Regions from separate parts of the Paenarthrobacter sp. NPDC090522 genome, predicted to be linked through region 1. Evidence: riboswitches for the same ligand, from Rfam matches in the RefSeq annotation. Region 1 holds a riboswitch; each other region holds the start of a gene.
What was found. A riboswitch is a leader RNA that binds a small molecule or an ion and turns the genes downstream of it on or off. The one in region 1 is predicted to bind S-adenosylmethionine.
Positions count from the first base shown of each region.

Region 2: another riboswitch for S-adenosylmethionine. It lies ahead of ACIQT2_RS07515 (DUF1737 domain-containing protein); the one in region 1 lies ahead of ACIQT2_RS03175 (aminotransferase class V-fold PLP-dependent enzyme).
Region 3: another riboswitch for S-adenosylmethionine. It lies ahead of ACIQT2_RS04755 (homoserine O-acetyltransferase); the one in region 1 lies ahead of ACIQT2_RS03175 (aminotransferase class V-fold PLP-dependent enzyme).

Region 1 covers NZ_JBIVXL010000002.1:225,759-233,447, forward strand. The annotation lists gene ACIQT2_RS03150 (sigma-70 family RNA polymerase sigma factor) at 1-249, opposite strand, end outside; gene ACIQT2_RS03155 (DoxX family membrane protein) at 430-945, shown strand; gene aroA (3-phosphoshikimate 1-carboxyvinyltransferase) at 952-2,331, shown strand; gene ACIQT2_RS03165 (ribosome small subunit-dependent GTPase A) at 2,334-3,449, shown strand; gene hisN (histidinol-phosphatase) at 3,504-4,316, shown strand; SAM riboswitch class IV at 4,462-4,575, shown strand; gene ACIQT2_RS03175 (aminotransferase class V-fold PLP-dependent enzyme) at 4,609-6,003, shown strand; gene ACIQT2_RS03180 (class I SAM-dependent methyltransferase) at 6,093-6,881, shown strand; gene ACIQT2_RS03185 (metal-dependent transcriptional regulator) at 6,909-7,622, shown strand; gene ACIQT2_RS03190 (MFS transporter) at 7,641-7,689, opposite strand, start outside.
Region 2 covers NZ_JBIVXL010000005.1:43,626-51,314, reverse strand. The annotation lists gene ACIQT2_RS07540 (amino acid permease) at 1-537, shown strand, start outside; gene ACIQT2_RS07535 (carboxymuconolactone decarboxylase family protein) at 759-1,241, opposite strand; gene ACIQT2_RS07530 (PLP-dependent cysteine synthase family protein) at 1,375-2,439, opposite strand; gene ACIQT2_RS07525 (aromatic amino acid ammonia-lyase) at 2,433-4,046, opposite strand; gene ACIQT2_RS07520 (NtaA/DmoA family FMN-dependent monooxygenase) at 4,048-5,376, opposite strand; SAM riboswitch class IV at 5,552-5,664, shown strand; gene ACIQT2_RS07515 (DUF1737 domain-containing protein) at 5,678-5,938, shown strand; gene ACIQT2_RS07510 (rhodanese-like domain-containing protein) at 5,935-6,345, shown strand; gene ACIQT2_RS07505 (O-succinylhomoserine sulfhydrylase) at 6,348-7,556, shown strand; gene ACIQT2_RS07500 (hypothetical protein) at 7,567-7,689, shown strand, end outside.
Region 3 covers NZ_JBIVXL010000003.1:165,299-172,987, forward strand. The annotation lists gene ACIQT2_RS04725 (glycine--tRNA ligase) at 1-725, opposite strand, end outside; gene ACIQT2_RS04730 (DMT family transporter) at 804-1,808, opposite strand; gene ACIQT2_RS04735 (RNA-binding S4 domain-containing protein) at 1,832-2,059, shown strand; gene ACIQT2_RS04740 (alpha/beta hydrolase) at 2,056-2,703, opposite strand; gene ACIQT2_RS04745 (SGNH/GDSL hydrolase family protein) at 2,789-3,616, shown strand; gene ACIQT2_RS04750 (winged helix DNA-binding domain-containing protein) at 3,619-4,779, shown strand; gene ACIQT2_RS04755 (homoserine O-acetyltransferase) at 4,817-5,938, opposite strand; SAM riboswitch class IV at 5,953-6,067, opposite strand; gene ACIQT2_RS04760 (bifunctional o-acetylhomoserine/o-acetylserine sulfhydrylase) at 6,230-7,570, opposite strand.

The DNA.
Region 1 (7,689 bases):
GTACAACTGGTCTACGTACTGCATGGCGTCGCGCTCAAAGCGCGCCCGCCGCTGTTCGGGTGTCTCCTTGGCAGGATCGACGTCGGCTGCCGCCCCGGCGTCGTCCAGCCCGCCGGCTGCCTGGTCCATGGCCGTTGCGGCCGGTTCAATGGTGCTCATCGAAGCCAAGTCTACTGTCAGCTTCAGGGAATCCGGCTGCGCCGGTACCCGGGCGCCCAGTAAATCCAGACGGTCCTCAACCAGGGTCAAAAAACCAACTCCGTTCGCGAAGCGGCAAACACCATGCCGCAGCCCGGTCTTCACCGCGCCTGATGTTCACAACGGGTCCCGGTGGGTAATTATTCCGCAAAGGTGCAAGACTAGAGCAGACTGCACCCCTTGAACACAACGCTCAGTGACTTTTGTGGCAAGCCATCCAGGAGGCAAGACATGTCAGTAATCCGTTTTCTCGCGCGGCCCATGCTCGCGTCCAGCTTTGTCATCGCAGGTTTGGACAAGCTCAAGAACGCGGACGATACTGCCCGGCAACTCTCGCCGGTCCTGCGCCGTGCCTCCGAGTCCCTGCCGTTCCCGGCTGATGAGAAGGTCCTCGCGCGGGTGATCGGCGGCGCGCAGCTTGGCGCCGGCGCCCTGCTCGGCTTGGGTAAGCTCTCACGTTTCGCAGCCACCGTCCTGGCCGTGACGTCCGCACTGAACACCTATGTCGAGTGGCGTTCGGCAGACATCAGCACCAAGGAAGCCCGCGGCGCGCGCCGGGCCCAGCTTTTGAAGAACATCTCCCTCACGGGCGGCGTGCTGCTGGCATCGGTTGACACCGAGGGACGCCCCAGCCTGGCATGGCGCGCCGAACACCTCGCCACGGACGCCCGCAAAGCAACGGGCAAGCAGATCAAGCGCGCAGACAAAGCAGTTCGCAAGGCCGTAGATAACGCAGTTGGAGCATAAGGAAGCATGACAGGTACCACCGCAGCAAACGCCGGCCCGAAGAACGGCACACCCCTCCCCCTGTGGCCAGCACCCTATGCCACGGTTCCGGTGGATGCCACGGTGACGGTACCGGGATCCAAATCACTGACCAACCGATTCCTGGTCCTGGCTGCGTTGGCCGACGGACCCTCCCGCCTGCGGGCACCACTCCATTCCCGGGACTCCGTGCTGATGATCCAGGCCTTGCGCCAGCTCGGCGCGACGGTCACCGAAGTACCCGGCGACGGCGATTACGGCCCGGACCTGGACATCACACCGATGGATCCGTCCGTCGCGGGCGGCGAAACAGCGATCGACTGTGGACTCGCGGGAACGGTCATGCGCTTCGTCCCACCCCTGGCGGCCCTGCGCGCCGGCGTCACGGTGTTCGACGGCGACCCCCACGCCCGCAAACGCCCCATGGGAACCATCATCGAGGCTTTGGTCGCACTCGGCGTGCCCGTCCGCAGCGAAGGCGGCAGGACGCCGTCGGCCCTTCCGTTCGCGGTGGAGGGCTCGGGCGAAGTCCGCGGCGGGCACCTGGTCATTGACGCCAGCGCTTCCTCCCAGTTCGTCTCGGCCCTGTTGCTTGTTGGCGCCCGCTTCACGGAGGGGCTGCACCTGGAGCACGTCGGCAAGCCGGTGCCCAGCCTGGACCACATCAACATGACGGTCGCAGTCCTGCGCAGCGTCGGTGTCCAGGTGGACGATTCCGTCCCCAACCACTGGCGCGTGGCCCCCGGTCCCATCAGGGCCTTCGACCAGCGCATCGAACAGGACCTGTCGAACGCCGGTCCGTTCCTCGCGGCAGCACTTGCCACGCGCGGCACCGTCCGGATCCCCAACTGGCCCCTCGAGACCACCCAGGTGGGTGACCTGTGGCGGAGCATCCTGGCATCCATGGGCGCTGAGGTGTCGCTGGAGAACGGAACCCTGACGGTCAAGGGCGGACCCGAGATCCTGGGCGCCGATTTCGACGAAACCAGCGAGCTCGCCCCTACCGTCGCCGCATTGTGCGCGCTGGCCACGGGCCGCTCCCGCCTCACCGGCATTGCGCACCTCCGGGGCCATGAGACAGACCGCCTTGCCGCACTGGTGGCCGAAATCAACCGACTCGGCGGAAACGCCGAAGAGACGGCCGACGGCCTCATCATCCACCCGGCCGCCCTTCATGGCGGTGTAGTCCACAGCTATGCGGACCACCGCATGGCCACGGCCGGGGCCATCCTGGGCCTCGCCGTTGAGGGCGTTCAAGTGGAGGACATCGCAACAACGTCGAAGACCATGCCGGAGTTTCCGCAGATGTGGGCAGCGATGCTCGGCCGGACCCCGGCTGAGGCTTCATCGGGCGGGGCCACGAGCTGACCATGGGCCGCGACGCACGCTCCTGGGACGAATCGGACGTACGGATCCGGCCCAACAAGAAGGGTTCCCGCCCCCGCACCAAGGATCGGCCCAGCCATGACGACGCCGTGATCGGCAGGATCATCACGGTGGACCGCGGCCGATATACCGCAGTGGTTGGTGAGGACACCGACAATGAGCGGGTGGTCATTGCCGCACGTGCCCGCGAACTGCGCCGGAACCCGGTGGTCCCGGGTGATTTCGTGGCACTCGTGGGTGATGTTTCCGGTGGCCCGGACACGCTCGCGCGGCTGGTCCGCGTCGAGGAACGCCGGACGCTCCTGCGCCGCAGCGCGGACGACACCGATCCCATCGAGCGCGTCGTGGTGGCCAACGCGGACCAATTGGTGGTGGTTGTGGCTGCAGCGAACCCGGAGCCTCGCACCGGCTTCATCGACCGCGCACTGGTAGCAGCCTACGACGCCGGCATCGAGCCGCTGCTCCTCGTCACCAAGGCGGATGTCAAGGATCCTGCCGAACTGCTGGCCAATTACCTCAGCCTCGACTTTCCGGTCATCATCAGCCGCACGGCGGATTCGCAGGCCTCCGGCATCGATGCACGTTCAGACGACGGGCTCTCCGCCCGTTTGGACAGCGACGCCGTCTCCCGCCTGCGTTCCCACCTCGACGGCAAGGTAACCGTCATGCTGGGACACTCCGGCGTGGGCAAATCCACCATGGTCAATGCCCTCACAGGAGCCGAACGGGCGACCGGTGGGGTCAATGCCGTCACCGGGCGCGGACGCCACACTTCCTCCTCCGCCCTGGCCCTCAAACTGGCGGACGCTCCTTCCGGCAGTTGGATCATCGACACCCCGGGCATCCGTTCATTCGGCCTTGCCCACGTTGATGCCGGCCGCATCCTGCATTCCTTCCCCGACCTGGAGCCCGGCACGGAAGCCTGTGACCGTGGCTGCAAACATGACGCGAGTGCAGTGAACTGCGGGCTGGATGAGTGGGTCAACCAAGGCAATGCCGGCCCTTCCGGCGTGGCCCGCCTGGCTTCGCTCAGGCGCCTGCTCGGTGCCGACCCCCGCCTGGAGGCCAAGGAAACCAAGGAATTGGGCACCGTCAACTGAGGGTCGGAGCCTCACCTCCCCCGGGGCGTGGAGGATTCACGATAGTTTGGTGGCATGACCCAACCCGTTTCCAGCTACAACGATGACTTGCGATTGGCCCACGTCCTGGCCGATTCCGTGGACGCCCAGACCATGGACCGGTTCAAGGCCCTGGACCTGCAGATCGAAACCAAACCCGACCTGACGCCGGTCACGGATGCGGACAAGGCCGCTGAGGAAGCCATCCGCGGACAGTTGTCGCGTTCACGCCCCCGTGATGCCGTCCTCGGTGAGGAATTCGGAAGCAGCGGCCACGGTTCACGGCGCTGGGTCATCGACCCCATCGACGGCACCAAGAATTTCGTCAGGGGCGTCCCCGTGTGGGCAACCCTCATCGCCCTGATCGACGAAGGCGAACCCGTGGTGGGCGTGGTCAGCGCACCAGCCTTGGGCAAGCGCTGGTGGGCGGCCAAAAGCATGGGCGCCTACATGGGCCGCTCGTTGGCCTCGGCCACCCGGCTGAAGGTTTCCAACGTTTCCACGCTCGCGGATGCGTCCATGTCCTACTCGAGCCTGTCCGGCTGGAAGGAGCGCGGGAACCTTGACGAGTTCCTCGGCCTCACCGAGGACATTTGGCGTACGCGCGCCTACGGGGACTTCTGGTCCTACTGCCTGGTGGCAGAAGGCGCCGTTGACATCGCCTGCGAGCCCGAACTGAACCTCTATGACATGGCGGCCCTCGTGCCGATCGTCACGGAGGCGGGCGGCCGGTTCACTTCCCTTGAAGGTGAGGATGGCCCCTTCGGCGGCAACGCACTGGCAACCAACTCGATCCTGCACTCCGAGGTCCTGAAACGCCTCAATCCGGGAATCGACGATCTCCTCTGAATTTTCGACGGCGGACACCTCCCCTGGGAGGTGTCCGCCGCACTTTATTCGCCAAATCCGCCCTTTCCGCATCCTGCGTAACAATGCGCTTAACAAAGTGGACGGCTTTGTATCCGGCATGCGGGGTGCCTTAATGTCTACTACAGGTCACGAGTGCCAGCGCTAAACCCCGGTTTGCTGGCCGGCAACCCTCCATTCGCGGTGGGGTGCCCCGGGTGACGACCAGGCCGGTCCGGAACGGATACGGCAAGCGCGGATCCCCCGCAAGGGGGTCCCTCTTGAGTGAGGTCCCATGAGCACTGTTACGTTCGAATCCACCGTCCTTCCCACTGCCACGCAGGAAGCCGCGGCCGCCAGGCCCCTTGCCGCCGTGACTGGCGCCGAACTGCAGGCGCCCCTGATCCAGGGCGGCCACGTCCGCTACGCCAACCTCGACTACGGAGCTTCCGCGCCGGCGCTGACCATCGTGTCCGCGTACCTGAACGAGGTCCTGCCGTACTACGCGAGCGTGCACCGCGGAGCCGGATTCGCGTCCCAAATCAGCACGTCCGTCTATGAAAACTCCCGCGAGATCGTGCGCGACTTCGTGGGCGGGCGCCCCGATGACTCCGTCATCTTCACCCGTAACACCACCGACTCCCTCAACCTGCTGGCCGGCTGCCTTCCGCAGATCGACGGTACGCCAACCGGCGAAGTCCTGTACCTGGACATCGAACACCACGCCAACCTGCTGCCGTGGCAGGGCGTACCGCACCGCAGCGTCGTAGCCGCTTCCACGCTTGCTGCGACCCTCGCCAACCTGCGCCACGAACTGGCCCAAGGCGGAGTCTCCCTGCTCGCGGTCACCGGCGCCTCCAACGTGACAGGTGAAATCCTGCCCATCGCGGAACTGGCCTCCCTTGCCCACGAATTCGGTGCCCGCATCGTGGTGGACGCTGCCCAGCTCGCCCCGCACCGCCGGATCAACATCGCCGAAGCGGACGTCGACTACGTGGTCTTCTCCGGCCACAAGCTGTATGCACCCTTCGGTGCCGGCGTAGTGGTAGGCCGCCCCGATTGGCTCGACGCCGGAACGCCGCACCTTGCCGGCGGTGGCGCAGTCCGTGAAGCCCGCCTCGACTCCGTCAGCTGGGCGACAGGTCCGGCCCGCCATGAAGGCGGATCCCCCAACGTCCTTGGCGCCGCCACCCTGGCCCGCGCCACGCAGGTCCTGGCCGGCCTTGACCAGCAGGCCTGGCACGACCACGAGGCCGCCATCCGCTCCTACCTTGTGGAGGGCCTGCAGGCCATCGAGGGGGTCACCGTCCACCAGATCTTCAGTGATTCCACGGACACCATCGGTGTGGTCAACTTCTCGGTGGAGGGATTCGACGCCGGTCTGGTAGCCGCCTACCTGTCCGCGGAACACGGAGTGGGCCTTCGCGATGGTCGTTTCTGCGCACACCCGCTCCTCAAGCGCCTGGGCCTGCCGTCCGGTTCCCTGCGCGCCAGCTTCGGCGTGGGTTCCCGGCTGGAGGACGCCGCCCGGCTGCTTAAGGGAATCCAGGAACTGAAGGGCACCGGGCTGGGCTGGGACTACGTGGTGGACGAGGGCCGCTGGGTTCCGGCGAACGACCACCGCAGCTATCCCGAATGGGCCCCCAACACGCCCGGTACCGCAGGCGCTGCTCCCTGCACCGTGGACTGACCGCACTTTGCCGTGACCCGGCCAGCCCTGCCTTGCTGTAAATTCGTAGGGTACTTCCGGCGTTCGCGGTAGAGGAGTCTGTACACACCATGCGGTCCCAAGACCCTTCCAAGGGTTCGCATCAACCCAGCGGTCCCAAGCTGCACGCGGTCCGGCGCAAGGAACTGGGGCAGAGCTTCCAGGATGGCGGCGAGCACTACCATGTGGTGCGTCCCGGCTACCCTGCAGACTCCGTGGATTGGCTTCTTCCTGCCGGCGCGAAGTCCGCGGCCGACATCGGCGCGGGCACGGGAAAATTCACCACGCTGCTCGTGGACCGAGGTCTTGAGGTTACCGCCGTCGATCCTTCCACGGACATGCTGGCGCAACTCCGCCTGTCGTGCCCGCAGGTCCATGCGTTGGAGGGCACCGCCGAGGCGAGCGGACTGGCGGACTCAGCTTTCGACGTCGTCAGTGTTGCCCAGGCCTGGCATTGGTGCGATCCCGACAAAGCCAGCACGGAAATCGCCAGGGTGCTCCGTCCGCATGGCGTCCTGGGCCTGATCTGGAACCAATTGGATACTTCCGTCCCCTGGGTGCACCGCCTTTCACGCATCATGCATGCCGGCGACGTACACAAACCGGGTTTCCGGCCGGCCATCGGTCCGGAGTTCACCGGCTTGGAATGCCATGTCACCCATTGGGAGGATGCTGTGTCCCCCGGGGACATCATGGAATTGACCAAGTCGCGCAGCTATTACCTTCGAGCAAACGAGGCTACCCGTGCCAAGGTCATGGGAAACCTGGAGTGGTACCTCTACGAACACCTCGGCCACGCCCCTGGCCAAACCCTGGCCCTGCCGTACGTGACGCAGACGTGGCGGGCCCGCAAGGCCTGAGCCGCCCTCCCACGGTAGGCTTGGAACGTGAAGACCAGTACGCCCTCCTCCTCGATCGAGGACTACGTCAAGGTCATCTACTCCTTCACTGAGTGGCAGGACAAGCCCATCACGTCCTCCCAGCTGGCCCAACGGCTGGGCGTAGCCAATTCCTCGGTGTCCGAAATGGTGCGCAAGCTCAAGGACCAGGGCCTGGTGGACCACCAGCCCTACAGCGCCATCCGCCTGACGCCCGACGGCATGCGACTGGCCTTGGCCATGGTGCGGAGGCACCGGCTCATCGAGACGTACCTTGTGGAGGAACTCGGCTACCGCTGGGACGAGGTCCACGACGAAGCGGAAATGTTGGAACACGCAGTCTCTGACACCTTCATTGAACGCATGTCCGCCAAGCTGGGCCACCCTGTCCGGGACCCGCACGGAGACCCCATTCCCTCATCCGATGGCTCCGTGGAGCTACCGCACGCCTACCGCATGATCGAACTGGACCAGGGACACGCGGGCCGCATCACGCGCATCAGCGACGAAAACCCTGACCTGCTCCGCTATCTGGCCGCCGAAGACATTGCCTTGGACGCCCGCATCGAGATTGTAGGCCGCAAGCCCTTCGGTGGCGCCCTGGTGGTAAGGATCGGCAGCGGTGCCCAGCGGCGCGACTTCGACCTCGCCGATGAAATTACTTCGGCCTTGTGGGTGCAGAGCACCGAGGTGCACGAAGGCTGCGTCCTCGCTGACGTCTGAGCCGGGCACCGCCCCAGGTCAGGACGCCGCCCCCAGCGGCCCGCCGTCGTCGGACGTTTGGTCCGGA
Region 2 (7,689 bases), on a different contig from region 1:
GCGTTGTTGTCGGCGGGCAACTGTGGACTCTTCTCCTGCGCCCGGATGCTGTTTTCCCTGGCCGACGAAGGCCACGCACCCAAGGCGTTCCGGAAACTGACCAAGCGTGGCATCCCGCTCGTGGCACTCTGTGTGAGCATGCTCGGTGGCCTGGCATCCCTGATCAGCAGCATCGTGGCTCCCGCAACGGTGTATTTGGTGCTGGTATCCATCGCCGGCTTCGCCACTGTAGGTGTATGGATGTCCATCGTGGCCTCGCATTTCATGTACCGGCGCACGTTTGTCCGAAACGGGGGCGACCCTTCCACACTCGCGTACCGGGCACCGTTGTTCCCGCTGGTGCCGATCGTGGCCTTCGCCCTCTGCGTTGTCTCGTTGGTGGGCATCGCGTTCGACCCCAACCAGGTGGCCGCCCTGCTGTTCGGCGTCCCCTTTGTTGGCGCCTGCTACGGCTTCTTCTACTTCAAGTACGGACGACGGCGGCAGCTCGCCCTGGTGGGTACGGAAAAGGACCTCGAGGCTGCGGCGAAGGACTAACTGGCCCTGACCTTCCAGGCTGCGGAAAGGACCCAGCAGGCTCCCAACCTTCCCGGCCACGGACAAGGACACAGCAGGCTCCCAACCTTCCCGGCCTAAACCAAGCTCTGCGAGCCTGGGCTTCCATCGCTGCGAAGCAGCCCCTGTGCAACCGTTCCAGGTTGCCCAGGGGCTGATCCTGTGTGAAGTAAGCTCACGACGCCTCGGGGGGTGTACCGCCCTTACTTCTTGGCCGCCCTGACGGGGTGCTCGCTCAGGATAGAGAGACGGTTGAAAGCGTTGATACCGATCGCCGCCATGCAGATGACGCTGATCTGCTCTTCCGAATAGTGCCCCCGCGCCTCTGCGAACAGCTCAGCGCTGGGCCGGGATGAGCTCATCCGGGTAATCTGCTCGGCCATCTTCATGGCCACAACCTCGGAGGGCTCGAACAGTGGGACTTCCCTGTACACGGCCACCAAGGACAGCCGCTGTTCTGTTTCGCCGTACTTCAAAGCCCGACGATGATGCAGGTCCAGGCAGAACGCACAGCCGTTGATCTGCGAACACAGGTAATTGATGAGCTCCAAGGTTCGGCGCGGGATGCCGATGCGGTCGGCTTCGTCAACCAACTGCTGGGAGTAGTGGGTGAGCGTCGCATAGAGCTCGGGTTGGTGCTTGTCCAGATAACCGGCAAGGCGCGGCGTTGTTTCCTGTTCGGGCATATTTGGAGCTTAATGCACAGGCCAGCGAGAGAGCGTCGGCGAAAACCGGGCGGGAGGTGAGAGAGCGTCCGCAGGAACGGGCGGTTAGGTGAGAGAGCGTCGGCGAGAAGGGGGGATTCGGTGAGAGAGGGTCCTAGTTGCGGGGGTCGGGGGTGTCGGCGGCGAGGCGGATGTGGTTCTCGGCCAGCCACGACGGGTTGAAGGCCTTGCTCAGGTAGTTCGTGCCGGCGTCGGGGGCTATGGCCACCACCACGGAGCCGTGCGGCGCCGCGCGGGCCACCCGCAAAGCGGCAGCCACGGTGAGCCCGGACGACGGCCCCAGGGACAGTCCTTCCTCGTCGAGGAGCCGGTGGACCACGGTGTAGACCTCGTCGTTGGGGATGCGGAGGAAGCGGTCCACGATGGAGCGGTCGAAGGCTTTGGGCCACTCCGATTGCGGCCAGGAGTTGCCCACGCCGTCAACCAGGATCTCTCCGGGGTGCCCGCCACTGTAGGCGGATCCATAGGGATCGGCGCCGACCACTTCGACGTGACCGCCCGAGCGTAGGGCCGCTGCTTGTTCCTTCAGGTAACGCCCGTTGCCGCTGATGGTCCCGCCGGTCCCGATGCCCGCAACGAAGTGTGTGATCAGCCCACCGGTTTGTTCCCAGATCTCCGGCCCGGTGGTTTGGTAATGCGCCAAAGGGTTGGCCGGATTGTCGAACTGCATGGGCCGCCACGCACCGGGGGTCTCGGCCGTGATCCGGGCGGCCACTGCCCGGGCATTTTCCGGCGATTCCGAGGGCGCGTTCCAATCAGTCAGGATCACGCGGGCGCCATAGTTGTGCAGCGCGGCGAGTTTCTCCTCGGAAATGGTGTCCCCGGTAACCACCACCACCGGATGCCCGGTCAGGTGTCCGATCAACGCAAGGCCAATCCCCGTGTTGCCGGACGTGCTTTCCACAATGGTGGCTCCGGGCCGCAGTTCACCGGATCTCTCGGCCGCCCTGACCATGCTCAGCGCGGTGCGGTCCTTGATGGACCCGCCCGGGTTCTCCGACTCAAGCTTGACGTGAATGCTGCTGCCCAGGCCCCTGCCAAGGTTCTCCAACTTCACCAATGGGGTATTTCCCACCTTGTCCAGTACGGAGGTATCGAGCCCGTCGGGCACCCCCATTGCAGCATGCACCCCGTGCCTGCGGGCTGCCGTGGTCACCATGTTCCTCCTCCTTCCGCTGGGACAACGCCAGTGTCCAGGTCACTGCGCACCTGGTCAGGCCTCTGCCCCTCCCATACCTCCGCCACTGCCTCGCGCAGCACCCGCCTCGCCCGTTCAACGAGTTCGGGCGCCGACGGCCGTTCTGCCAGCACATCGGCCAAGCGGCCGACGACGGCGGCAGTCCCCTTACCGAGCGGTTGTGCGGCTCCCGCTTCGAGCAGCAGGTATGACGCCGTCAGGGCTTCAATGGCCAGCAGTTTCTCCAAGGCGGCCAAGGACTTTTCGAGTTGCTGCAGGGCAAGTGGCGCCAGGGTCGAATGGTCTTCGACGTCGGCGGACAAGGTTGGCGCTCCAAGCGTGGCCGGAGCCGCGAGGAACTTGAGTTCGGCCAGCAGACCGGCCGCGGAGTACCACAGCAAACCGGGAAGCTCCTCCTGTGCCAGGCCGGATCCGGCGGCCGCGGCAGCCAGGTGCTTGGCCCGGATGGCACGCTGCGGCGGATACAGCTTGGCGATCCGGCGTTCGCTGGAGATCCCCACATGTGCCAAGGCCAGGCGAAGGCCTTCGAAGGACAAGGCAAGCTGCATCGGCTGGAAGTTCCCACCGGAGACCATCTGTCCGGACTCAAGGTCCACCAAGGGATTGTCGCCGCGGCCGTTCAACTCCACCTCGAGCGCCGAGCGAAGCTGCGCAACCAAGGCCCGGAACGCTCCGTGTGTTTGCGGCGCGGCCCTGAAGGACAGGGCGTCCTGCACGGAAACCTCGGGACGGACGTCTTCCAGCCACCCGCCACTCAAAAGCCGACGGACAGCGGCAGCCGATTCGCGCTGCCCGTCCACCGCCTTGGCCGCCTGGATTGCCGGCGAAAAGGGACTAAGGTTCCCGCCGCCGTCGTACCTTGCAGTGGTTTCCAGGGACAACGCCAGCCCGACGTCGGCGAGCCGGGCCAGCTGCTGCAGCCGAACCAAGGCGAGCGCCCCGGCTCCCACCGAGTAGCTGTTGGCACTGACCAGCGGGAGGGCCTCGCCGGCCGCGAGAGTGAGGGGCTGCAGGCCGGCGTCGGCGAGCGCTTTGGCGCCGGGCACCAGGGTGCCTTCGGCGTCGAAAGCTTCACCTTCACCGATGGCGACGGCGGCGACGGCGGCAAGCTGGGTCAGATCGGAAGAACCCACCGAGCCCTCGGACGGGATCGCGGGGTGCACCCCACGGTTCAGGAGTTCGGCGTAAAAGCCTGCTGTTTCGGGACGGACGCCGGAACCGCCGCGGCTGAAGCCGATGAGCCGGGCGAGGATCACTGCGCGGGCGGCGGCCCGGTCCAGGAAAGTGCCAACGCCGCTGTTGTGATACCTGACGACTTGTACTTGGTAGGCGAGTACTGACTTCTCCTCCACAGCCGTGTCACGGCCTGAGCCGAGCAACGTGTTGAGTCCGTAGACCCGCTGCCCAGACGCGGCCGTCTCTTCGACGATCTCCCGCGACCTGCCCATCAATGTCAACGCATCATGGTTGAGTTTCACGTGAAACGCCGGATCAGAGGCAACAAGGGCCAAGCGCTCAGGAGGCACAGCGGCGGTCCCGATCACCAGTTCATTGGGCAGGGGGGCCATGTCAGAAGTCCAGAAGGTTCTGGCGGAAACCACCGCTGCCGTAACTGCTCCTCAACAGCCCGCGGCGCCGAAGCTCCGGGGTGAGTTTGTCCAGCACGGAGTGGACCGTCACCGGATCCACAAACCCGGAGAAGAGGAAGCCGTCACCGCCAACCGCTTCCCCGGTCTCTTCGAGGTAATCGGCGATCTGCCCGGCAGTGCCGATGATCGAGTCTCCGGCTCCCCCGCTGCGGGCCTGCAGGATCTGGCGCAACGTGGACCCTGGAGGGGCTGCCTTGGAGAAGTGTTCCAGTGTTCCCTGGTTGCTGTTGGTGCTCAGGGTGGGGAGGGGCTCGTCGAGGTCGAACTTCTTGAAGTCGATCACCGAGAGGTAGGAGATCGAGTTGAGTTGGCTGTCGATATCCCGTTGTGTGAGCTCCCGGCGCTGCGCCCTCAGTACCTCCGCCTCTGCAGTGGACCCCACCACGGTGGGCTTGAGGACGAAAAGGACCTTGACGTCGTCGGGGTTCCTGCCCGCCTTCGCAGCCTCGGCGCGGATCGAATCCCGGTAGGCCTTCATCCCGTCCACCCCGCGGGCCAAGGCAATCGCCACATCGGCGTGTCCGCCGGCGAACGCCTTGCCACGGGGCGAAGCACCGGCCTGGACCAGGACGGGTTCCTCCGGCAGCGGCGCGGTGTTCAGCGGCCCACGGACCTTGAAGAAGTCGCCCTGGTGGTTGATCGGGTGAACCTTGGTGTGGTCCGCGAACCTGCCGGCCTCCACGTCCTCAAGCACAGCGCCAGGTTCCCAACTGCGCCACAGCCGCCTGACGACGTCGACGAACTCCTCAGCCTTCTCATACCGCAGGTCGTGCTCGATCTGTTGGTCAAGGCCATAGTTCTGGGCGGCAAGGTCGCTGCCCGAAGTGACGACATTCCACCCGAGCTGCCCCTCGGAGAAGTGCTGGAGCGTGGCGAGGAGCCGCGCCGCGGTGAAGGGCGGGTAGAAGGAGGCGCTGACGGTCGGAACAATCCCCAGGTGCTGCGTGGCCGAGAGCAGGTACGGAACCAGGGCCAGGGGGTCGTGTTTGGGCGCGAAGGATGCGTGGGCCAAGGACACCTCGGCGGTGCCGCCGTAAGTATCCGGAACGGTGAGGGAATCCTCGATGATGAACAGGTCCAGCCCGGATCGCTCGAAGGCCCTGACGGCCTCCTGGTACAGCGCGGGTTTCTTCCAGTCGTAACCCAGGCCGTAGCCGGGCGTCCCCCAGCCTTGGACTCCGAATCCGTGGCCCACGAACCATCCAAAATGAAGCATGGGCTTGAGTGTAGAACTGCTGTGTCCGTTCACCGCGACCTGATTTCATGCGAAGTTACAGGGGGTCGTACTGCGTCAATTATGCTCCCGCTGCGTCACATTTGGACCCCGTTCGGCCCGCCCCGGGGAGGCGCCGGTTACGCAACATGACGACGGCGGTGCAGTCGCCAAATGCGGCTTCCCGGCCGCGGATGTTACGTTTTTCTTGAGTAATGAGCACCAGCGTTAAGCCCTGACTTGCTGGTCGGCAACCCTCTCCCGCGGCGGGGTGCCTCAGGTGACTACTCGGCGTCTTCGAACTTCGAACTGCAAGCGTGACTGAGGAGCACCACGAATGCCTGAACCCACTGAAGAAAAACTCTCCTACCGCCTGATCACGGGTCCTGATACCCGTGACTTCTGCGAACGGATCTCCGCTGCTTTGGCCGAGGGCTACGTGCTGCACGGCAGCCCGGCGGCCACGTTCAACGGCGAAACTGTCATCGTGGCGCAGGCCGTGATCCTGCCCGCTGCGGTAGCCAGTTCGGACGCAGCTGTTGCGAGCGCCGTGGACGAGTTGGACAACTACGAGGAAGCATTCGAGGGCCACGCATGAGCTACGCAGGTGACCTGACCCCGCAGGACGCGTGGGCAAAACTTGAAGACGGCGCCATCCTGGTGGACGTGCGCACCGAGGGCGAATGGGCCCACATCGGTATTCCGGACACGAAGGCCACGGAGAACGATCCCCTGTTCATCCAGTGGAACCTCGCCGGCGGCATCCCGAACTCCCGCTTCCTGGAGGACCTGCAACAGCAGGCCCCCGAGGGCGACGGCGTGGAACTCGTTTTCATCTGCCGTTCCGGCCAGCGCTCCATCGCTGCTGCCATCGCCGCTACTCAGGCCGGCTTTACGGCCTACAACGTCCTTGAAGGCTTTGAGGGCGAACCCGACCGTTATGGCGAACGCACCGTCAACGGCTGGAAGAACCGTGGCCTGCCGACCAACCTTGGGAACGACTAAAAGTGACTTTTAATCCTGACGCCGCCGGCTGGAGCCCTGACACCCAGGCCGTCCGCGGTGGCCTTGACCGTACCAACTTCCAGGAAACCGCAGAACCGGTTTTCCTGAACTCCGGGTTCGTCTACGAATCCGCTGCCGCCGCGGAACGCGCCTTCACGGGCGAAGACGAGCGCTTCGTCTACTCCCGCTACGGCAACCCGACTGTGGCCACCTTCCAGGAACGCCTGAGACTGCTGGAAGGAACCGAGGCATGCTTCGCGACGGCGTCCGGCATGTCCGCGGTCTTCACTGCCTTGGGTGCCTTGCTGGGTGCCGGTGACCGTGTGGTTGCCGCCCGCTCACTGTTCGGCTCCTGTTTTGTGATCCTCAATGAGATCCTGCCGCGCTGGGGCGTGGAGACCGTTTTCGTTGACGGACCGGACCTGGACCAGTGGCGTGCTGCCCTGTCCGAGCCGACCACGGCCGTCTTCTTCGAGTCCCCGTCCAACCCGATGCAGGAAATCGTGGACATCCAGGCCGTCAGCGAACTGGCCCACGCCGCCGGGGCAACAGTCGTCGTCGACAATGTCTTTGCCACTCCCCTGCTGCAGCGCTGTGGCGACCTGGGCGCGGACGTGATTGTCTACTCCGGCACCAAGCACATTGACGGCCAGGGGCGCGTCATGGGCGGGGCGATCCTGGGCACCAAGGAATTCATCGATGGCCCGGTCAAGCAGCTCATGCGCCACACCGGACCCTCCCTTTCCTCGTTCAACGCGTGGGTGCTCACCAAGGGCCTCGAAACCATCGGGCTGCGCGTGAACCACAGCTCGGCTTCCGCGCTGAAGATCGCCGAGTGGCTCGAGCAGCAGCCGGCCATCAGCTGGGTCAAGTACCCGCTCCTGAAGTCGCACCCGCAGTACGAGCTCGCCACCAAGCAGATGAAGGCCGGCGGAACCGTGCTCACGTTCGAGCTCTCGCCGTCCGGTGGCCGGACGGCCAAGGAAGCAGCTTTCGCGCTCCTGGACGGGCTGAGCGTCATCGACATCTCCAACAACCTGGGCGACTCCAAGTCCCTCATCACCCACCCGGCCACCACCACGCACCGCGCCATGGGACCGGAGGGTCGCGCAGCGATCGGGTTGAGCGATGGCGTGGTCCGGTTGTCCGTCGGTCTTGAGGACGTGGACGATCTCATCCTGGATCTGGAGAAGGCCCTCAAACAGGTCTAATCTTCATGCCATGAGGCATCCATACCGCCGGGCGGGGGCTGTCATCGTCGCGGGTTCCGTGGTCTGGTTGGTGGGGATTTCACCCGTTCCGCAGGTCTACACCACACAGGATCCAGCCGAACGATTGCGGCTG
Region 3 (7,689 bases), on a different contig from region 1:
AGGCCCGTGTACCAGGCCATCCGTTCCTTCATCCAGTACTGGTGCCACTCTTCGTCCGTGCCGGGCTCGACGAAGAATTCCATCTCCATCTGCTCGAACTCACGGGTACGGAAAATGAAGTTTCCGGGCGTGATCTCGTTGCGGAAGGACTTGCCGATCTGGCCGATGCCGAACGGCGGCTTCTTCCGGGACGTGGTGAGCACATTGTTGAAGTTCACGAAGATGCCCTGCGCGGTCTCGGGGCGCAGGTAATGCAGGCCTTCTTCGCTGGCGACGGGGCCGAGGAAGGTCTTGAGGAGGCCGGAGAATTCCTGAGGTTCGGTCCACTGGCCGCGGGTGCCGCAGTTGGCGCAAGCGATGTCCGCCAGGCCGTTCTCGGCAGGACGGCCCTTCTTCTCCTCGTACTCTTCCTCAAGGTGGTCCGCGCGGTAGCGCTTGTGGCAGGAAAGGCACTCCACCAGGGGATCGGAGAAAACCTCCACGTGGCCGGAAGCCTCCCATACCTGGCGGGGCAGGATCACGGAGGAGTCCAGGCCAACCACGTCTTCGCGGCCGCGGACCATGCTCTGCCACCACTGGCGCTTGATGTTTTCCTTCAGTTCCGCGCCGAGGGGGCCATAGTCCCACGCGGAGCGGGAGCCACCATAGATTTCACCGGCCTGGAACACGAATCCCCTCCGCTTGGAGAGGGAAATGACCTGGTCGAGGACGGATTTTGCTGCCATGGGTACTCCATATTTCTACAGGGCCGCTGGGTGCGGTCCGCGGTGGTTTGAACTGTGCAGGAAGCTGCGTGTCCTAGCCTACCGGCCTTTGGCGGCCGACCTTCCGGCAAAGGATCCTTTGGGCCATGGGAGCGTGGCCACAATGATGGCCGCGAGCGTCAGCAACGTACCCAGCACCGTGGGCAAGGCGACCACCGTACCGGACGTGGGGATCACGACGTCGAGCACCAACGAACCCACCAACTGGCCGGCAATCATGCCCAGCCCCGTGACCAGGACGCCGAGGCTGCGGACCAGCAGCGCCGCGAGGCCGATCGCCACGCAACCCAGCGGGCCGCCAAGGTAGAACCACCAGTGCGCGGGCAAGGGATTTCCGGCCCCGGCAACCGCAACCTTGACCAGCCAGGCGATCCACAGCACCACCGAACCGGCCAGGAAGTTGACCAAGGTGGTTGCCAGCGGTGTGCCGTAGTGCACCGTGGCTGTTCCATTCATGGCCTGCTGGAAGCTCATCAGGAATCCCGCCAGGAGCGGCAGGAGAACCGGCAAAAGGAGCGTTCCGACGTCGGACGGGCCGCCAAAGTGCGGCGAAACCGCCCACGCCACGGCCGCAACGGTGAGCACGCTGCCCAGGACCCGCAGCCCGGTAAGGGACCGTTTGCCGCCTGGGGCAATGCCCAGCCGGTCCACCAGCAGGCCACTGAGCGTTTGACCCGTCACGGACGCCACCGTGAACAGCGCCACACCAAGGAGGCCCACGGTGAATGATTGGGCGAAGACGAAGAAGGCTCCTACGGCACCGGCCATGACGTAGAACGGCGGAAAGCTGCGCGAACGGACCGCAGGAACAATCCTCGCCAGCCCCGCCCTGCCTTTGGGGGTGGCCAAGGAAATCGCGGCGATCACCACCAGGCCCGTGGTGAAGCTCACTACCGCGGCGGCGATGCCGTCGTCCAGGGTGCCAGCCAACGCTCCATTGATGCGTCCCTGGACCGGGAGCACCAGCCCCGTCAGGACGGCGAGGGGCAGGCCAAGGGCAAGCGGAAGGCTGGAACGGCGGGTAGGGTGCGGCACTGTCACCACACTACTTCAGGCATCATTGCTGTATGAGCAACCCCGAAATCGACGAAATCCCCATCCGCGACGACATGATCCGCCTCGGCCAACTGCTGAAGCTCGCCAACCTCGTTGAGGACGGCGTGGAAGCCACGGAGCTCATCAAGAACGGCCTGGTCAAGGTCAATGACGACATCGAAGAACGCCGCGGCCGCCAACTCCACGCCGGCGATACCGTAACCGTCAACGGCCAGACGGTCCGGATCGCTGCTTCCTAGCTGAGGACCTTGTGGGTGAGGAATTCGCCCACGTGCCCGATCTCCTGCTGGTTGATGCCGTGCCACATGCCCGTGTAGAGCACCTTGGTGAGGTCCACGTGCTTGCGCACCCAGCCCATGGTGTACTCGATCTTGTCCTGGGTAATGACGGGATCCTGCTGGTCGCGGCCCCAGAAGAACGGCACGGAACCGTCCAGTTCGGCGTCGCGGAAGGCGGCGTCAGCACCGGCGTCGATCACGAAGCCTGAAAGCCCGACGACGGCAGCAAAGTCCGCGGGCCGGTACCGGAGCATGGTGGTTGCCATGGCCATGCCCATGGAGAAGCCCAGCAGCGTCACCGAGGAGTGGTTGGCTTTGACGGTGTCCAGCCACTCCAGCGCGTACCCGGCCGCCAGCTTCACGGCATCGAGCGAGTAGTCGATGGACGCCGTGAGCGGGAACCACGTGAAGCCCGGGCCCATGGGCATGGGGGCGCGCAGGGAGGCCACCACGAAGCCTTCGGGAAGGACTCCGGCGAGGCTGAAGAGGTCGTCCTCGTTGGATCCGTAGCCGTGGAGCAAGACCAGGAGCGGCTTTCCCGCCCTTTCGGTTTCGTCATGGGACCACAGGACAACGGGCGCGGGGAATGCAACGGCTTCAGTCATGGGTCTATTCTTGCAGTTACCCATGGGTAACAACCTACGGTGGCGTAGGTTCGCAGGCACGAGTCCACAAGGCAGGATAGGAAGAATGAGTTCATTGGTGACGCCAGGCGATGGAATCCAAACGCATCCTTGGAGCCGCTACGTAGCGCTGGGAGATTCCTTCACCGAGGGCATTGGCGACCCCGAGCCGCAGAACCCCGGAGGCTTCCGTGGCTGGGCGGACCGGGTGGCCGAAGAGCTCGGCCGCGGCCACGACGATTTCGCGTACGCCAACCTGGCCATCCGCGGCCGCTTGCTGCAGCAGATCGTGGACGAGCAGGTTGGCCCGTGCTTGGAACTTCAACCGGACCTCGTGTCCATATCAGCAGGCGGCAACGACCTCATCCGGCCTGGTGGCGATCCTGACCTCCTGGCCGAGAAGCTGGACGCAGCCGTCCAGGAACTGAGCTCGGGCGGGGCAACGGTGGTCCTGTTCAACGGCCCGGACACAGCTTCTTCAGTGCTCAGCCGGATCCGCGGCAAGGTGGCCATCTACAACGAGAACCTGCGGACCGTCGCCGCCCGGCACGACGCCATCGTCGCGGACATGTGGTCCTTGCGGCAGCTCGCCGACACGCAGATGTGGGACGAGGACCGCCTGCATTTCTCGCCCCTCGGCCACCACACCATCGCGATGATGGTGCTGGAGGCGTTGAACGTCCAGCACACGCTCGAACCCCTCGTCCCCAAGCCCCTCCCGCCCCGGACCTGGCGGGAAGCCCGCTCTTCGGACCTCGTGTGGGCGCGCGAATACTTTGTCCCCTGGGTGATCCGCCGCCTGCGGCACCAGTCCTCCGGCGACGGCATCACGCCAAAACGTCCGACGCCGGGACCCGTCTTCGGGCCCAACGCCACCGGATTGCCGCGCGGCTAGGCGTGGTCGCCTTGGAGCCAGACGACGTCGTTCGCCTCCGACTGAGCCGCCAGCACCTCCGCGCTCCGTTGGCTCCGACGGCATCAGAAGCAGTCCGCAACCTCCTCGCTGTCCAAGCCCAGGAGTTTCCCTACGCGCGCTGGTCCCTGGCCCAGCGGACTCCCGAAGCTTCCGCTGCGGATGTGGAGCAACTCGTGGCAGACGGCACCATCCTGCGGACCCACATCCTCCGGCCCACTTGGCACTTTGTGCACCGCGACGACCTCGGCTGGTTGATGGGCCTGTCCGGGGAACGGCTGCATCAGGGAAACAAAGGCATGTACCGGCAGACGGGGGTCGATGCCGCCTCGGCCGCCCGAAGCTCCGGCCTCCTCGCCGAAGCCGTTGCGGGTGGCGCCCATAAGACCCGCGAGGAACTCTCCGCGGTCCTGGAGGACGCGGGGTTCCCGGGCAAGGGACTCGGCTTCGTGTACCACCTTATGCATGCGGAAATCAGCCGGATCCTGGTCAGCGGCAAACCTATCCGCTCGGCCGGGGGTGCCCTCAAGCAGACGTACGCGCTGTTCGGGGAACGGGTACCCGAGCCTGGACCTGACGCTTTGGACGCCGATGAACGGGACCAGGCTTTGGGCCAGTTGGCCTTGCGGTACTTCACCAGCCGTGGACCGGCCACGGTCAAGGATTGCTCGGCGTGGTCCGGCCTGACCATGAAGGACGTGAAGCGTGGGCTCGAGGTAGCCGCCGACGTCGCCCCTGGGGCCTTGGCCTCGCTTCCGCTCGACGGGCTGGACTTCCACCTGGCAGCGGATGATGTTGCCGGGTTGGAGCGGACCGGGGCCGCCCGGGAGGTCGGCTCAGATCCGGACGCCGCACTCCCCCGCGTTGACCTCATCCAGTGCTACGACGAGTACGTCATGGGCTACTCGCAGTCCCGGCACTACCTCGGCGGGGTGGCACCCTACTTCCCGGAAAACGGCGGCCCCATGCACGTAGTCCTGCTGGATGGCAGGCTGGCCGGCTGGTGGCGCCACGCATTCGCCGGTGGAACCTGTGAACTCGATGTCCGCCTGAACCAGCCCGCCACGCCCGCCGTCCAGCGGGCACTGGAAGCCGAAGTGGACCGTTATGGCAGGTTCCTGGGCATGGAAGCCAGGCTGGCCTGACGGCAATGCCTGTTGGACAGCTTGCCCGGTGCCCGGCTCAGGCGAAGAAGGACTCCCGCAACTGCGCCGAGAGTTGCCCGATCTCAGTGAGGAAGCCGTCGTGGCCGATGGGAGCCTCGATCACATGCACCGGAACGTCACCCGGCAACGCGTCGGCGAGTTCCTTGGACTGGGCCGGAAAATAGAGCCGGTCCGTGTCCACGGCGGCAATAAAGAACTCGGCAGTCGTGCGGCCCAGGGCCTCCTGCAAAGTACCCCGTCCTCGCGTGACGTCGTGGCTCATCAGGGCCTCGGTGATGGCGATGTAGCTGTTGGCGTCAAAGCGCCGCACCAGCTTGGTGCCTTGGTGGTCGAGGTAGCTTTCCACCTGGTACCGGCCGCGCTTCCCCAGGATGGCTGCGGCGAGCGGGGTTTCCTGGTGCTGCGGTTCGCGGCCGAAACGGACATCCAATTCCAAGGCGGAGCGGTAGGTGATGTGGGCGATCCTCCGGGCCAGGGCGAGGCCGGCCTCCGGCGCGGCACCCTGGTAGTAGTCGCCGTCGTTGAAGTTGGGGTCCTGGCGGATGGCGAGCGTCTGCGACTGCGCGAAGGCGATTTGTTCTGCGGTGCTGTAGGCACCCACGGACACCACCGCACAGCGCTTGACCCGCTCCGGGAAAGTCACAGCCCATTCGAGCGCACGGGCACCTCCCATGGAACCGCCCAGTACGGAGTGCCAGGCGCGGATTCCCAAGGCATCGGCCAGACGGGACTCAGCCTCGGTGGTGTCACGGAGGGTGACCAGCGGGAACCGGGAACCCCACGGTTTTCCGTCCGGAGCCGCTGACGACGGCCCGGTGCTGCCGTTACAACCACCCACGATGTTGATCGAAATGACGAAGAACCTGTCGGTATCGATCGTGGCACCTGGCCCTACCAGTTGCTCCCACCATCCGTCTTCATCGGTGGCGCCGCGGGCGACGTGGGTACTACCGGTCAGGGCATGCTCCACCAGCACGGCGTTTGAGGCATCGGCGTTCAGCTGGCCCCATGTTTCGTAGGCCAACACCACATCGGGAAGGAAGCCGCCGGCTTCGAGTTCCAGCGGGCCCACGTGGGCGTACTTGAGGGTTCCGTCTGCTTCCTCGGATGTGGGAAGGGCTGTAGCAGTAATGGTCATTCCTTTGACACCTAACCTCGCGCTTGCCCACCGCCTTTCATGCGGCAGGCCAGGTCTTCACCCGGGGCACCCCACCGCGGAGGAGGGTTGCCGGCCAGCAAGCCGGGGCTGTCACTGGCACTCATGACCTAATACGTAAGAGTCTAGGAAGAACACAGCCGTTCTGGCGAAGAATGTGACAGCTGTGTGACGGTTTGGAGCATCTTCGTTCATGAACGAGCACCCGGCAGCGCCGCCCGGCGAATAATCGTCGGCCGGGTGGCGCCACCGTATTTCACGGCAGATCCGGCGTCAGGCGCCCTTGGCCGCGCGGAATCCCGCCTCAAGGTCGGCGATGATGTCATCTGCGTGCTCAATGCCCACCGCGAGACGGACCAGTCCCGGAGTAACGCCGGCTACAGCCTGCTGCTCTACGGTCAACTGGCTGTGGGTGGTGGAGGCCGGGTGGATCACCAGGGACCGGACATCGCCGATGTTGGCCACGTGCGAGTGCAGCTCCAAGGCGTCCACGAACCGCTTGCCCGCCTCCACGCCGCCCTTGATGGTGAACGCGACAACGGCACCGGTACCGCGGGGGCCGTACTTGCGCCCACGCTCAAACCAGGGGCTGGACGGCAGCCCCGCGAAGGCGACGGATTCGACGTCGTCATGGGCTTCCAGCCATTCGGCCACTGTGGTGGCGTTCGCGACGTGACGCTCCACGCGCAGGCTCAGGGTTTCCAGGCCTTGGGCGATGAGGAACGCGTTGAACGGAGAAACCGCGGAGCCAAGGTCGCGCAGCAACTGGACGCGGGCCTTGAGGATGTAGGAAAGGTTGGCCCCGAGCGCGCCGTCCTTGCCGAGGTCGCGGGCATAGACCAGGCCGTTGTAGCTGGGATCCGGGGTGTTGAAATTTGGGAAGCGCTCCGGGTCCTTGCCGAAGTCGAAGTTTCCGGAGTCCACAATGACGCCGGCAATCGCCGCACCGTGGCCACCCAGGTATTTGGTGGCCGAGTGGACCACGATGTCGGCGCCCCATTCGATGGGACGGATCAGGTACGGGGTGGACAGCGTGTTGTCCACGATCAGGGGGACGCCCGCTTCGTGGGCAACCTTGGCAATGCCCTCAATGTCCAGGACGTCCTGGCGCGGGTTGGAGACAACCTCGCCGAAGAACAGCTTGGTGTTCGGCTGCACGGCGTTGCGCCACTGCTCGAGGTTGTCCGGGTCCTCGACGAAGGTCACGGAGATCCCGAACTTCTTCAGGGTGTGGGCCAGCAGGTTGTAGGTTCCGCCGTAGAGGCTGGGGCTGGCCACCACGTGGTCGCCGGCTTCGGCGACGTTGAGGATCGCGAAGGTTTCCGCGGCCTGCCCGGAGCTGAGGAGCAGGGCGCCCAGGCCACCCTCGAGGCTGGCTATCCGCTGCTCCACGGCATCCTGGGTGGGGTTGCCGATACGGGTGTAGATCGGGGCAAGCTCGGCCAGGGCGAAGCGGTTGGCGGCACTCTCGGCGCTCGGGAACACAAAGGACGTGGTCTGGTAAATCGGAAGCGAGCGGGCACCGGTGGCGGAATCGGGTTCCTGGCCTGCGTGGATTTGGCGGGTTTCGAAAGACCATCCTTGGGACATTGCGTTCTCCTCTTCGTGGCGCATGGGTTCGGTGGATTGTGAATGCTTCGAACTGCGGCCAGTCTAGGAAGGCCCCGCGACAATGCACAGGTTTGTGACGAAGACAGTATTTTTCGGTCTTCGGGCGTCATTCCGGCGTCCCG